DNA from 2 places in the Sinomonas sp. genome. Region 1 is predicted to be linked to the other one. Evidence: riboswitches for the same ligand, from Rfam matches in the RefSeq annotation. Region 1 holds a riboswitch; the other holds the start of a gene.
The links. A riboswitch is a leader RNA that binds a small molecule or an ion and turns the genes downstream of it on or off. The one in region 1 is predicted to bind fluoride.

Region 1 (5,831 bases):
GTGGCGGCTTCACCGGGGCAGCTGCCCGTGCTGGCTGTGGTGATGGCATTCCCCGTTGCGATGGCCCTGGCCACCGGGGTCGAGGCGCCGTCGTCGGCCATCGCCCAGCTCGGCCAGCTCGATGACCGCGGCCGCTCCCGGTTCGGCAGGATCACCCTTTGGCTCACCCTGGCCATCGTCGGCGCCATCACCCTCGGGCTGACGTTCGAGGCCGTCCACCTGGGCATCGGCGTCCCGCCTGCGGACAGCACCCAGATTGCCGAGCTCGCCCGCCTCGCCGCTCCCGCCCCCGTGTTCGCGGCCTTCCAGCTGGTCACCGCGCTCCTGCTGCTCTCCGCCGCGAGCTCGTCCTTCCAGGCCGGCCCGGGGCTGCTCAAGGCCCTCGCCCGCCACACCAGCCCGCGTGGGGAGACGGTGGGCATCCTGGCCCCAGCCGTCGGGCACACCAACGCCCACCACACCCCGTACTGGGGCGTGGCCCTGTTCGTCCTCCTGGCCGGGGCGACCACCGCCGCCGCCGGCGGTAACGACCAGGAACTTGTCCTGTTCTACGCCGTGTCGGTGTTCCTGAGCTTCCTCGCCGGCCTGGTCTCCATGGCCCTCTTCTCCCACCGCGACCGCCGGCACGGGTACCTCGTGCTGAACGTCGCCGGGGCCCTGGTCGTCGCCTTCACCCTCGTGGCCAATCTGGCCCGCGGCCTGCCGATCATCAGCCTCGCCGCGGCCGTCCTGATCGCCGCACTGCTGTACGGGGCGTGGCTGAAGGCCGGCAAGCCCCGAGGAGTCCGCAACGCCGAGGCTGAGAGCGAGGCCCAGGCCGACTCGGACGACCCCGGAGTCCCTGAGGGCCCCAGAGGAGGGTCGGTGCAGAGATGACAATGTCCGAGAACGACCGCTGTCCAGCGAGCCCGGGATGCTGGGACGGTTGGCATGTCATTCCTTCTTGCGGCCGATGAAGGCCCACATGCCCGGCACGGTGAACTGCACGTGGCCGTGCACAGGGCGACGATGGTGCCCTTCTCGATCAGTCTGGCACGCTGGCTCGTCAAAGAGCTAGGTCCTTCCCCAGACGTCCGATCAGGTCGGCTGTCGCAGTGGGACCTTCGCAGTCCCGGCTCGTCCCGCGCAGGTAGTTCCGCTCGGCGCGCGTGGCGCGCTGCCAGCCCTCATGTGCGTGCTGAACGAGAGGGGGCGTCGCCACTCCGAGGGCAGTATCTGATGTCGTCGATTGGGCGGAAGTCCTCAATCGCTGCGCAGGAGGCACAGGGCGGGAATGCTCAGTCCTGTTCGGCTGGCTGGTCCGGGTCTTCCTCCGGTTCGAAGGTCGAGTCGTCCTTTCGGAAGCCCAAGCGCACCCCGTCCTTTCCCGTCGGCAGGGTCGTGCCACGCGAGTCTTCTCCGGTGGCTTGATGTTGTTCATCGCGATGAGTGCTCATCTCGTCTCTTCCCTCGGCTCGGATCCGATTCGACAAGCGTAGGCGGACGTGGAGTGAAAGAGGCGCGGCCCGGGACTGCGGGAGATCCAGACCCCTGGATCGCCGCCCCGGGGATGTTCGAGGGGGTGGACCTGCTCAAGGAGCATCCCAGGCATGGCGCTCGGGCCGCTGCCGCTTCTGGCCCTGCGGGCTCCAACTTGTCCGATACGCCGCAACCACTGCTGCCGCTCGTCTGGGCGGGGCGCCGTGAGAACGGCGGCCCGGAACCAGATGAGCTACGGTCTCAGACGGATCACAGCCGGGGCCGGCCCGACGGTCCCCAGACCGTTGCCATGGGAGGGGGAGCCACTCTGCGGGTTCGGACACCGGAGGCGTACGCGTACAGCTCCCGGCCGCAGCCCTTGAAGCCGGGCCTCGGCCGCGCCGGCCGCCCAATCCACCTCGAGGCCACCGGCTACGCCCCCGTTTCGGGGGACCTCAGACCCCGAAGTAGAGCTCGAACTCGTAGGGGTTCGGGCGCAGCGACAGCGGGGCGATCTCCTTCTCGCGCTTGTACGCGATCCACGTGTCGATGAGGTCCTGGGTGAAGACCCCGCCGGCCTGGAGGAACTCGTTGTCCGCCTCGAGCGCCTCGAGGGCCTCCTCGAGCGAGCCCGGAGCCTTGGGGATGTCGCGGGCCTCCTCGACGGGGAGCTCGTAGAGGTCCTTGTCGATCGGGGCCGGCGGCTCGATGCGGTTGCGGATGCCGTCGATGCCCGCCATGAGCTGCGCGGCGAACGCGAGGTACGGGTTGGACGAGGGGTCCGGCGCGCGGAACTCGATGCGCTTGGCCTTCGGGTTCGAGCCCGTGATCGGGATGCGGATGCCGGCCGAGCGGTTGCCCTGCGAGTACACCATGTTGACCGGCGCCTCGAAGCCTTTCACGAGGCGCTTGTAGGAGTTCACCGTCGGGTTCGTGAACGCGAGGACCGCGGAGGCGTGCTTGAGCAGGCCGCCGATGTACCAGCGGGCGAGGTCCGAGAGGTTCGCGTAGCCCTTCTCGTCGTAGAAGAGCGGCTCGCTGCCGTTCCACAGCGACTGGTGGCAGTGCATGCCGGAGCCGTTGTCGCCGAAGATCGGCTTCGGCATGAACGTGACCGCCTTGCCCCACTCGAGCGCGGTGTTCTTGATGATGTACTTGAACTTCTGCAGGTCGTCGGCCGCGCGGACGAGGGTGTTGAAGCGGTAGTTGATCTCCGCCTGGCCGGCGGCGCCGACCTCGTGGTGCGAGCGCTCGACCTCGAGGCCCGCGGCGTCGAGGGCGAGGCACATGGCATCGCGCAGGTCGGCCTGGTGGTCGACCGGGGCCACGGGGAAGTAGCCGCCCTTGAACGGCGTCTTGTTCCCGAGGTTGCCGCCCTCCTCCTCGCGGCCGGAGTTCCAGGGGGCCTCGATGGAGTCGACCTTGTAGAAGGATCCCTGCGGGGAGGACTCGAACTGGACGTTGTCGAAGACGAAGAACTCGGCCTCGGGCGCGAAGAACGCGGTGTCGGCGATCCCCGTCGAGGCGAGGTAGGCCTCGGCACGCTCGGCCACGCCGCGCGGGTCGCGGTGGTAGGGCTCTCCCGTGCGCGGGTTGACGATGGAGAAGTTCAGGGCGAGGGTCTTCTCGACGCGGAATGGGTCCACGAACGCGGTCGTCACGTCCGGGATGAGCTGCATGTCCGACTCGGCGATGCCCTGGAAGCCGCGGATCGAGGAGCCGTCGAACGCGGCCCCATGGACGAAGAACTCCTCGTCGGCCGTCTTGGCCGGGATGTTGAAGTGCTGCTGGACGCCGGGCAGGTCGGTGAAGCGGATATCGACGAACTTGACGTCTTCGTCCTTGATGAACTTGAGTGCTTCTTCCGCGTTCTTGAACATCTCTCTCCTTTGATCATGCTGGGACGGGGCTGGATCCCCGTCCGGACGTGCCCGCGAGGGCGCCGCCGGGGAGGGCGGCCGCGGGGCCGTCGTCAGAGGGAGGGGACGGCTCGACTGCCTTCGCGGGCAAAGGCAGGAACCATCAGCCCGGAGGCGGTTCGCACAGACGTCCTGGGTGGCACGGCAGCGCAGGCGGGATCCATCGCCGTCACCGACGCTACATGCCGATCCTCCTGCGGGCACACTGTGACGGGAGCGTCGGCCACGACCCGTCTCCCGAGGACGGTCGGGCTGCGATGCCTGCCCCTGCGGGGGATTCTCCTTAGAGAAGTCTTAGAGTCCTCTGGACAGGATGTGCCCATGACATCCTCCGAGTTCGCGTCCCCGGGACGGCGCGCCGCGCAGTCCCGGCGCAGCCGCCTGGCCATCCTCCCGAGCCCGCGCCACTGGATCCTCGTCCCGCTCGTGCTGGGCCTCGCTGTGCTGGTCTTGGGCTTCGTGGCCAAGGCCCCTGCCTTCACGGGAGCCGAGCTGACCGTCGTGCAGTCCATGAGCACCGGGCATGTGGGCTGGCTCGGCGTGCTCTCGCTTGCCGTGGAGCAGATCCTCGGCCCGAAGGGCGCGGCCGTGATCCTGGTGGTGCTGCTGGGCGTCCTCTGGTTCGCCCGCAGGACCCCTGTCGATGCCCTTGCCGTGGTCTCGACCACGGGATTCGGCTGGGTGTCCAGCCTTGTCTTCAAGTACTCGGTGGACCGTCCGCGTCCCGACCCGGCCCTGCTCGCGGATCCGCTCTCGACGGCCATGGACCCGAACAGCTTCCCGAGCGGTCACGTGTGCTTCGCGGTCTCGCTCACGCTCGCGCTGTTCTTCCTCTTCCGTCACAGGCGGTGGGGCCGGTGGGTCCTCGTGGCCGGGATGGGGTTCTCTGTCCTCGTGGCGCTCTCCCGGCTGTACTTGGGCGTCCACTACCCGACTGATGTGGTTGCCCCGTTCCCTGCCTCCGTCGCGGGGGTCGTCCTGTGGTGCGGGCTCTGGAACCGGTTCGTGGCTCCGGTCGTGCTCCGCCTGCCCTTCGTGGCACGCCTCGAGTCCCTCTGACCGGTCGCAGGCGGACCGGCCGCCCTAGACGATGAGCGTCCGGGCCGCGGCGACGAGCGCGACTGCGGCTGAGGCGGTGGCGACGGTCGCGGCGAAGTGCCCGAGGGCCGGGACCGGGGCCGGGATTCCGGTGCCGGGGGCGAGCAGCCGGATGGTGGCGCTGGCCCCGGCATAGGAGGTCAGGGAGCCGCCGAGCAGGCTGAGGGATATGGCCGAGGGAACGCTTGCGAGGTACACGGGCAGTCCGAAGACGACGCCGAGGGCGAAGGCGCCGAGGAGTTCCGTCAGCCAGATGCGGGCCGCGGCAGCGTCGGGCGGGAGTGCGCGCTGGATGAGGATCCGCAGGACCGCCCCTCCCAGCGCTCCGGCCGCGAGCAGCAGGTAGGAGCGCGCGTCATCCTGCGGCATCTGGCCGGCGAGGACGGAAGCCGCGGCGGCCCCGCCGGCCAGCGGCGCAGCGGCGGTCATGGGCGCCCGGGCCGGAGGGCCGGTGCGAGCAGGACGGAGGCGAGCATCCATGCAGCGGCGTAGGCGAAGGCGGTGGTCGGTCCGAGGGCGGCCCAGAGCACTCCGGCGACGAGGGTGGCGCCGAGGTCGCCTGCGGACTGGACGAGGCCGAGGATGCCGTAGCCGTTGCCGCGGAGCCGGTCCGGGAGGGCGATGGCGACCGAGGCGGTCTCTGCGGTCTCGGCGAGTCCGATGCCGACGCCCGCGAGGATGAATGCGACCAGCGGCGCCGCCCAGCCGGCGGGCCCGAGGGCGAAGAGCGCGTACGCGAGGACGTAGGCGGCCGCGCCGGCGGCGAACACGCTTCGGGCGCTGATGCGGTCCACGAGGTGCCCCCCGGCCAGCGCGGCGAGGGCGGCGACGGCGTTGTGCAGGGAGTAGAGGACGATGGCCAGGGAGACGGCGGCGGCCGGGGCGAGGCCGCCGCCTTCGATCAGCCCGGTGGCGCGGAGGATGAGCAGGGTGGTGGCGAGGTTGCCGAGTTCGAAGCAGGAGACCGGGAGCAGTGCCTTGGCGGCGCCCGTGCGGGCCAGTTCGCCGAGGTTGAAGCTGAGCGTCCTGCGCGCTGCGGGGGCTTGGAGGGCCCTTCTGGCCTGGCGGGCGGCGAGGGCGATCGCAGCGACGGCGAAGATGCTGGGGATGAAGGAGAGCACGATCGCGGTGCGCACCCCGAGGAGCCCGACGAGGGCGGCGGCCAGGAGCGGTCCGAGGACGGCCCCGGCGTTGTCCCCGGCGCGTTCGACCCCTGCTGCGCGCCCGTAGGCGGTGCGGGGGGCGATGGAGGCCAGCAGGGTGTCCCGGGCCGGTGACCGGACGCCGCGGGAGGCCCAGGCGAGGCCGCGCAGGACGGCGACCTGCCATACGGCGGTGGCCAGGCCGATCGCGGCG
Region 2 (5,831 bases), on a different contig from region 1:
GGGCGGGCGAGCGGACAGCTCCGCTGTTGGCGTCGGCCATGGCCCGCAGGTGCCGCAGCCTGTCGAACTGCAGCTGGAGGGACTGGGTCGAGCGTCTGATGATGCCGTCGGGGTAGCGTTCGAAGATGCTGCGGTAGACGTGCCGGTCCGCCTCGAGGGCCTCGACGGCGAGCCGGTAGAGGTCCCGGGCGAGGCCCGGCGCGGACAGGAAGTCCGCCAGGACCCGCTGCCGGTGCACGAGGACGTCAGGGTCGCAGGGGGCCGAGAGCAGGATGGTGCGGGAGACGGCGCGCACGAAGTCGTCCCCGTCGGCCATGGCGTCCAGGATGGGGCCGAGTTCGAGGTCAACGGCCAGGTCGCGCTCGAGCGGCTGGAGCTTCTCGCGGGGACGGAAGTGGCTGCGCTCGGGATGGAGCAGGTGGGTCTTCATCGCGTCAGCCTCCCCCGGAGGGTCTCGTAGTCGAGCCGGTGCCTGCGGGCCAGGGCCACGGCGTGGGCGAGCCCGTCGGGCCGGCGGCGGACGAATTCGAAGGTCCTGGCCGTAGGGTCGTCGGGGTCGGCGCGGGTGGAGATGCTCACGGTGGCCTCGCTGGCGTCGGCGAGCTCCTCCACGAAGGTCACGCACACGCACAGGGCCCCGAGCGCGTCGATGCGCTCGATGACTCTGGAGCCGAGGTAGACGGCGTCCTCGAGGGAGGTGGAGGTGAAGATCTCGTTCAGCACGATCACGCTGTCCCCGGTGGCGGCGGCGAGGGTGGCGCGCACGTCCAGGAGCTCCTCGTGGAGCTTGCCGACCGTGTCGGTGTGGGACTCGCCGCGTTCGAAGTGCGTGTACACGGCGTCGGGCAGGAACAGCTGTGCCCGGCGGGCGGGGACGGTCAGGCCGAGGGCGCCCAGGAAGTGCAGCTGCCCGAAGGCCCTGGCGTAGGTCGTCTTCCCGCCCTGGTTCGGGCCGGCGACGACCATGATCCGCTCGCCGTCGTCCAGGTCGATGGGGTTCAGCACGATCGCCCGGGGCGGGTCCGCGCCCCGGGCGCCGTGTGCCAAGGCCAGGTCGAACGCGTCCTGCACGTGCACCTCCTTGGATTCCCGGCCCACGTCCGGGTAGCAGAAGGGCAGGCCGTCCCGGGCCAGGGCCTCGGTGTGCTCGAGCCAGGCCAGGTAGAACTGGGCATCCCGGTCGAACTGTGCCAGCAGGGGCGCGATGAAGCGCTCGTAGGTCGCGGTGAAGGCATCGAGGTTGGCGAACTCGTCCGGGAACAGGCCCGCGACCATGTCCAGGACCTGCGCCTCGACGTGGTCCATGTCCACGGACGAGGACCGCTGCTCCACGTGCTCGGCGTCCTCGGGCTGCTCGAAGCGGGCGAAGGTGTCCCGGACCCGGGCGTTGTAGTCCTCCTCCCCGGCGTAGGCGCGCACGGTGACGGTGGGGCCCTTGATCTGCAGCAGGTACCGGACCCGGCCCAGGCCCTCGCGGACCGACCGGCCCTCCTCGCGCAGCGCGGCGAAGCCGGCGGATCCGGCGTAGTCGGCGAGCCGGGCGGAGAAGCCCGTCAGCGCCCTCGACCTCGGTCCGGCCTCCAGGGTGCGGGCCAGGGCGAGGACGGCGTCCGTGTAGAGCACCGCCGCGTCCAGGGACCAGGCTTGGCGCTGCCGCCGGTAGTGGAGCTTGCCTGCCTGCTCCAGGGCGGAGCGCACCGAGCGCATGGAGGCGGCGAAGGACTCCACGCCCCTGCGCAGGCCCGGTTCTTCCAGGTCCCTGAAGACCTCGTGCCGGTACGCGACGGCGTCCTCGTCGCCCAGGGGGGCCAGGAAGGATCCTCTGAGGTCGTACTGCGCCCTCCCGGCCAGGACCGCGTCGATGATGTGCCCGAGGTGCAGGTCCTCGAGGAACGCGGACCCGTCCGGTACCGTCGGCGGCCTGGGTGAATGCGTCGCGAAGAGGAGGCTGCTCTCGGCCTCTCCCTCGGGCACGGGAGGGATGGCAGGCTCCGTCGCACCGGCGGCCGGTCGGGAGGAGGATGGGGTCTTCACCGCGGGCGGTCCTTCCCTCGGAATCGGAAGGACCCATAAGCCGTGCGGCGGTCTCGGCCGCTCCGGCGGCCGGGGCGAGGTCCATCGCCCGATTGGATTGTAGCAGGGGGCGTGCGCGACGCCAGAGGCGGATTGCGGCCGGCGCCTTCTGCGAGGGCAGGGACGAGCGGCTGCTCCCCCGTGCTCAGGGGAGGTCCGGGGATCCGCGGGGTGAGGCTGAGCGGCATTCCACAGGGAGGCACTGCGGCTCATTGACCGGTCCAGAACGGGCATGGTCTACTGGGCGGCACGGCGATGGAGCTCGCCGGGGCCCTGGGCCCGAACCGCAGCGATGCTGATAGCCCCTGTGACCGCGAGGCACAGGCATGCGCTGCAGGAGGAATCCCATGGCTAGAGCTCGCCCGTTTCCGCCCGGGACCGGGCCCCGGGGGCTGTCGCGATGACGCTGCCGCTGCCCCTGATCCAGGCCCTGCAGGTCCTCACCGTTGCCCTCGGGGCGCCGGGGCTCTCCGGGGCGATCGCGCAGATCGAGGCGCGCTTCCAGGGGCGCCGGGGCCCGCGGGTCCTCCAGCCCTACTTCGACCTGGCCAAGCTGTTCGCCAAGGAGTCGCTGGCGCCGCACGGGGCGGGCTTCCTCTTCCTCCTGGCGCCCTTCCTGGCGTTCTCCTGCTACCTGACGGTCCCGCTGCTGATCCCGGTGCTGACCAGCTACGCGCTTCCGCTGGGCAGCATGGGGGACATCCTCGGCGGCGGGTTCATCCTCGCCCTGGCCAGCTTCATGGTCGCCGCCGCGGCCGCGGGGACGGGGAGCGCCTACGCCCAGCTCGGCTCGAGCAGGGCGAAGGCCTTCGGGGCGATCACCGAGCCCGTGGTGCTGATGGTGGTCTTCACCGTGGCCCTGCTGACCTCCACGGACCTTCCCTACGTGCTCGCCGCCACCGTGGCCAGCGGTCCCGCCCAGATCGTCCGCCCTGCGCACCTGCTCGCCTCGGCCGCCCTGTTCATGGTGATCCTGTTCGAGACCGGGCGCATCCCGATCGAGACCCACACCGGGACCACCGAGCTGGGGATGATCGAGGAGGCCCGCCCGTTCGAGCACTCCGGCCCGTACCTGGCCCTGCTGAGGTGGGGGTCCCAGGTGAAGCAGCTGGTCCTGTACGTGATCTTCCTGAACGTGTTCGTCGCCCCTTGGGGGCTGGCCTCGGACACCAGTGCAGGTGCGGTGGCGGTCGCCGTGGTCGCGCTGGCCGCGAAGGCACTGGTGCTGGGCGCCGCGGTGGCACTCATCGACAGCACCTTCGCGAAGCTGCGCCTGTTCAAGATCACCGAATTCGTCGCCGCGGCGTTCCTGCTGGTCGTCCTCGCAGTGTTCACCCTCTACCTCGGAGGTGGGTGAGGATGCCGCTCCAGGCCCTGTTCCAGCAGGTCCCGTTCCAGGCCTCGGGCGTGGCCGCGCCGCCGGTGTTCGAGGGGGTGGCGAACGCGATCGCTGTCGTGGTGCTCCTGCTCGAGTTCGGGATGCTGCGGGCTGCCCTGCTGCGGGCGCAGGTGCGGCTCTACGCGGGGCAGTCGGTGGCGGTGAGCCTGCTCGCGGCCGCGGTGGCGGCCGGGCGGGGCATCCCGGAGCTCTACGTCCTGGCCGGGCTGTCGCTGGCGCTGAAGGCGTTCGTGGTGCCGCTGGTGGTGCTGCGGCTGCTGCGCGACGCGCGCACGGAGATCGCCGGCAGCGGTGCGCTGGGGGTCGCGAGCGAGGTCGTGGTCTCGATCGTCGTGGCGGCCTTCGGGTTCTTCACGGTCGGCTCGCTGGGCATCGCCTCGGACGTGCTCCCCGTGTCGGCCCTGAGCCTGGCCTTCGCGGTGGTGCTGGTCTCCTTCGTGCTGATGATCCTCCGGCGCGACGTGGTGAGCCAGGCCATCGGCTTCTTCTCCCTGGAGAACGGGGTGTCGATGGTGAGCCTGGTGGTGGCTGCGGGCCTGCCGCTGATTCTGGAGGTCGCGTTCCTGTTCGACCTGCTGGTGGCGGTGGTCGTGTTCGGGGTGCTCATGCGCCTGCACCACCGGCGCACGAGGTCCCTCTCGACCGAGATGCTGGACAGGCTGAGGGGCTGAGATGGGCGCTGCCGTGATCCTGCTGATGGGCGTGCCGCTGCTGGCGGCAGCGGTGCCGCTGCTCGCCCCGCACCGCGTCAGCGCGGCGGTGACGGCCGGGGCCGGGGCCGTGTCGCTGGCCCTGGCCCTGGCCCTGGTGCCCGCGGCCGCGGCGGGGCCGGTTCGCGTCGGCGGGTTCCTGCGCGCCGATGCGCTCTCGGTGGTCTTCCTCCTGGCCACGGCCTTCCTCTACGCGGCCACCGCCCTCTACTCCTCGGGGTATCTGGCCGCGGAGGCCCGGGCCGCCCGGGCGGCCGGCGGCGAGGAGCTGGCGGCCTTCGCCGCGTACAGCCGCCGCTACCACATCGGCCTGAACGTCTTCGCGTGGTCGATGCTCTGCGCGCCCCTGGTCGACGGGCTGGCCCTGCTGTGGGTCGCGGTGGAGGTCACCACAGTCGTCTCGGCCCTGCTCGTGGCCATCGACAACACCGAGGGGGCGACCGAGGCGGCCTGGAAGTACGTGCTGATCGCCTCCTCGGGCCTGGGGATAGCGCTGCTGGCGACCATCGTCATGTACTACGCCGGCTCCCAGCCCCTGGGCCCGTCGTACGACCTGGCCTTCGACCCGCTCCTGCGGGCCGCCCGCAGCCTGCCCGCCACCCCCGTGCAGCTGGCCTTCGTCCTGGCCGTGGTGGGGTACGGGACCAAGGTCGGGCTCTTCCCGGTGCACACCTGGCTGCCCGACGCCCATTCGGAGGCTCCGACGCCGGTCTCGGCGCTCCTGTCCGGTGCCCTGCTGGCCACCAGCTTCTACGCGATCGTGCGCTACTACCAGATCGCTGCCGGGACGCTGGGGGCCGGGTGGCCCGCCCAGGTCCTGGCCGTCTTCGGACTCGCCTCGCTGCTGCTGGCGGCCCTGTACCTGCTGCAGCAGGGGAACCTGAAGCGGATGCTGGCCTACTCCAGCATCGAGCACATGGGCATCCTCGCAGTCGGGCTGAGCTTCGGGGCCCCTCTGGCCCTGTCCGGCGTGCTGCTCCATGTGCTCGCCCATGCCGCGGCCAAGGGCGCGGCGTTCATGGGTGCCGGGGCGATCGTGCGCGTCTACGGGACGAAGGACCTCGACCGGATCCGTGACGCCGCCCGGGTCCTGCCCTGGAGCGGGCCGCTGTTCCTGGCCGCGGTGCTGGCCCTGTCGGCGGCCCCGCCCTTCGGGATCTTCCGCAGCGAGTTCCTCATCGTCGCCGGCGGCCTGCAGGACCCGGGCAATGCGGCCGCTGTCCTCCTGGTCGTCCTGCTCACCCTGGCCTTCTTCGGCCTGGCGGCAGCGACGACGGACGCGCTCTTCCGCCCGGCATCGGCCATCCCCTCCCCCGCCCCCGGGGAGCCCGGCCCCGCCATGGTGGTGCCCGTGGCGGCCGCCCTGGCCGTCCTGGTCCTGCTGGGGGTGCACCCTCCCGAGGCCCTGAGTGCACTGCTGGACCAGGCCGTGCGGGAACTGCAGGTGGCCCGATGAGCCTCACCGCAGTGGGCGCGGAAGCCGTGGAGGTCTCCGCCTGGAGGGCCCGGATCCTCCAGGGCCTGGCCGGGGGGGCCCGTTTCGCCGGCCTGTACGGGATGGACGCGGCCGGGGGCTGCCTGCTGACGGCGCTGCTGGCCGTCCCGGGCGGCTTCGAGGAGGTCCGCACCCTCATCCGCCCGGACGGCGC

Region 2: another riboswitch for fluoride. It lies ahead of V7053_RS11700 (respiratory chain complex I subunit 1 family protein); the one in region 1 lies ahead of glnA (type I glutamate--ammonia ligase).

What each region holds. Positions count from the first base shown of each region.
Region 1 is NZ_DAIUJO010000074.1:7,563-13,393, forward strand. It holds gene V7053_RS12585 (hypothetical protein) at 1-876, shown strand, start outside; gene V7053_RS12590 (hypothetical protein) at 1,278-1,436, opposite strand; gene glnA (type I glutamate--ammonia ligase) at 1,914-3,338, opposite strand; fluoride riboswitch at 3,465-3,554, opposite strand; gene V7053_RS12600 (phosphatase PAP2 family protein) at 3,699-4,436, shown strand; gene V7053_RS12605 (hypothetical protein) at 4,461-4,904, opposite strand; gene V7053_RS12610 (MFS transporter) at 4,901-5,831, opposite strand, start outside.
Region 2 is NZ_DAIUJO010000066.1:391-6,221, forward strand. It holds partial or broken gene V7053_RS11690 (hypothetical protein) at 1-430, opposite strand, end outside; gene V7053_RS11695 (MutS-related protein) at 427-2,034, opposite strand; fluoride riboswitch at 2,316-2,388, shown strand; gene V7053_RS11700 (respiratory chain complex I subunit 1 family protein) at 2,474-3,430, shown strand; gene V7053_RS11705 (hypothetical protein) at 3,433-4,143, shown strand; gene V7053_RS11710 (proton-conducting transporter transmembrane domain-containing protein) at 4,145-5,638, shown strand; gene V7053_RS11715 (hydrogenase large subunit) at 5,635-5,831, shown strand, end outside.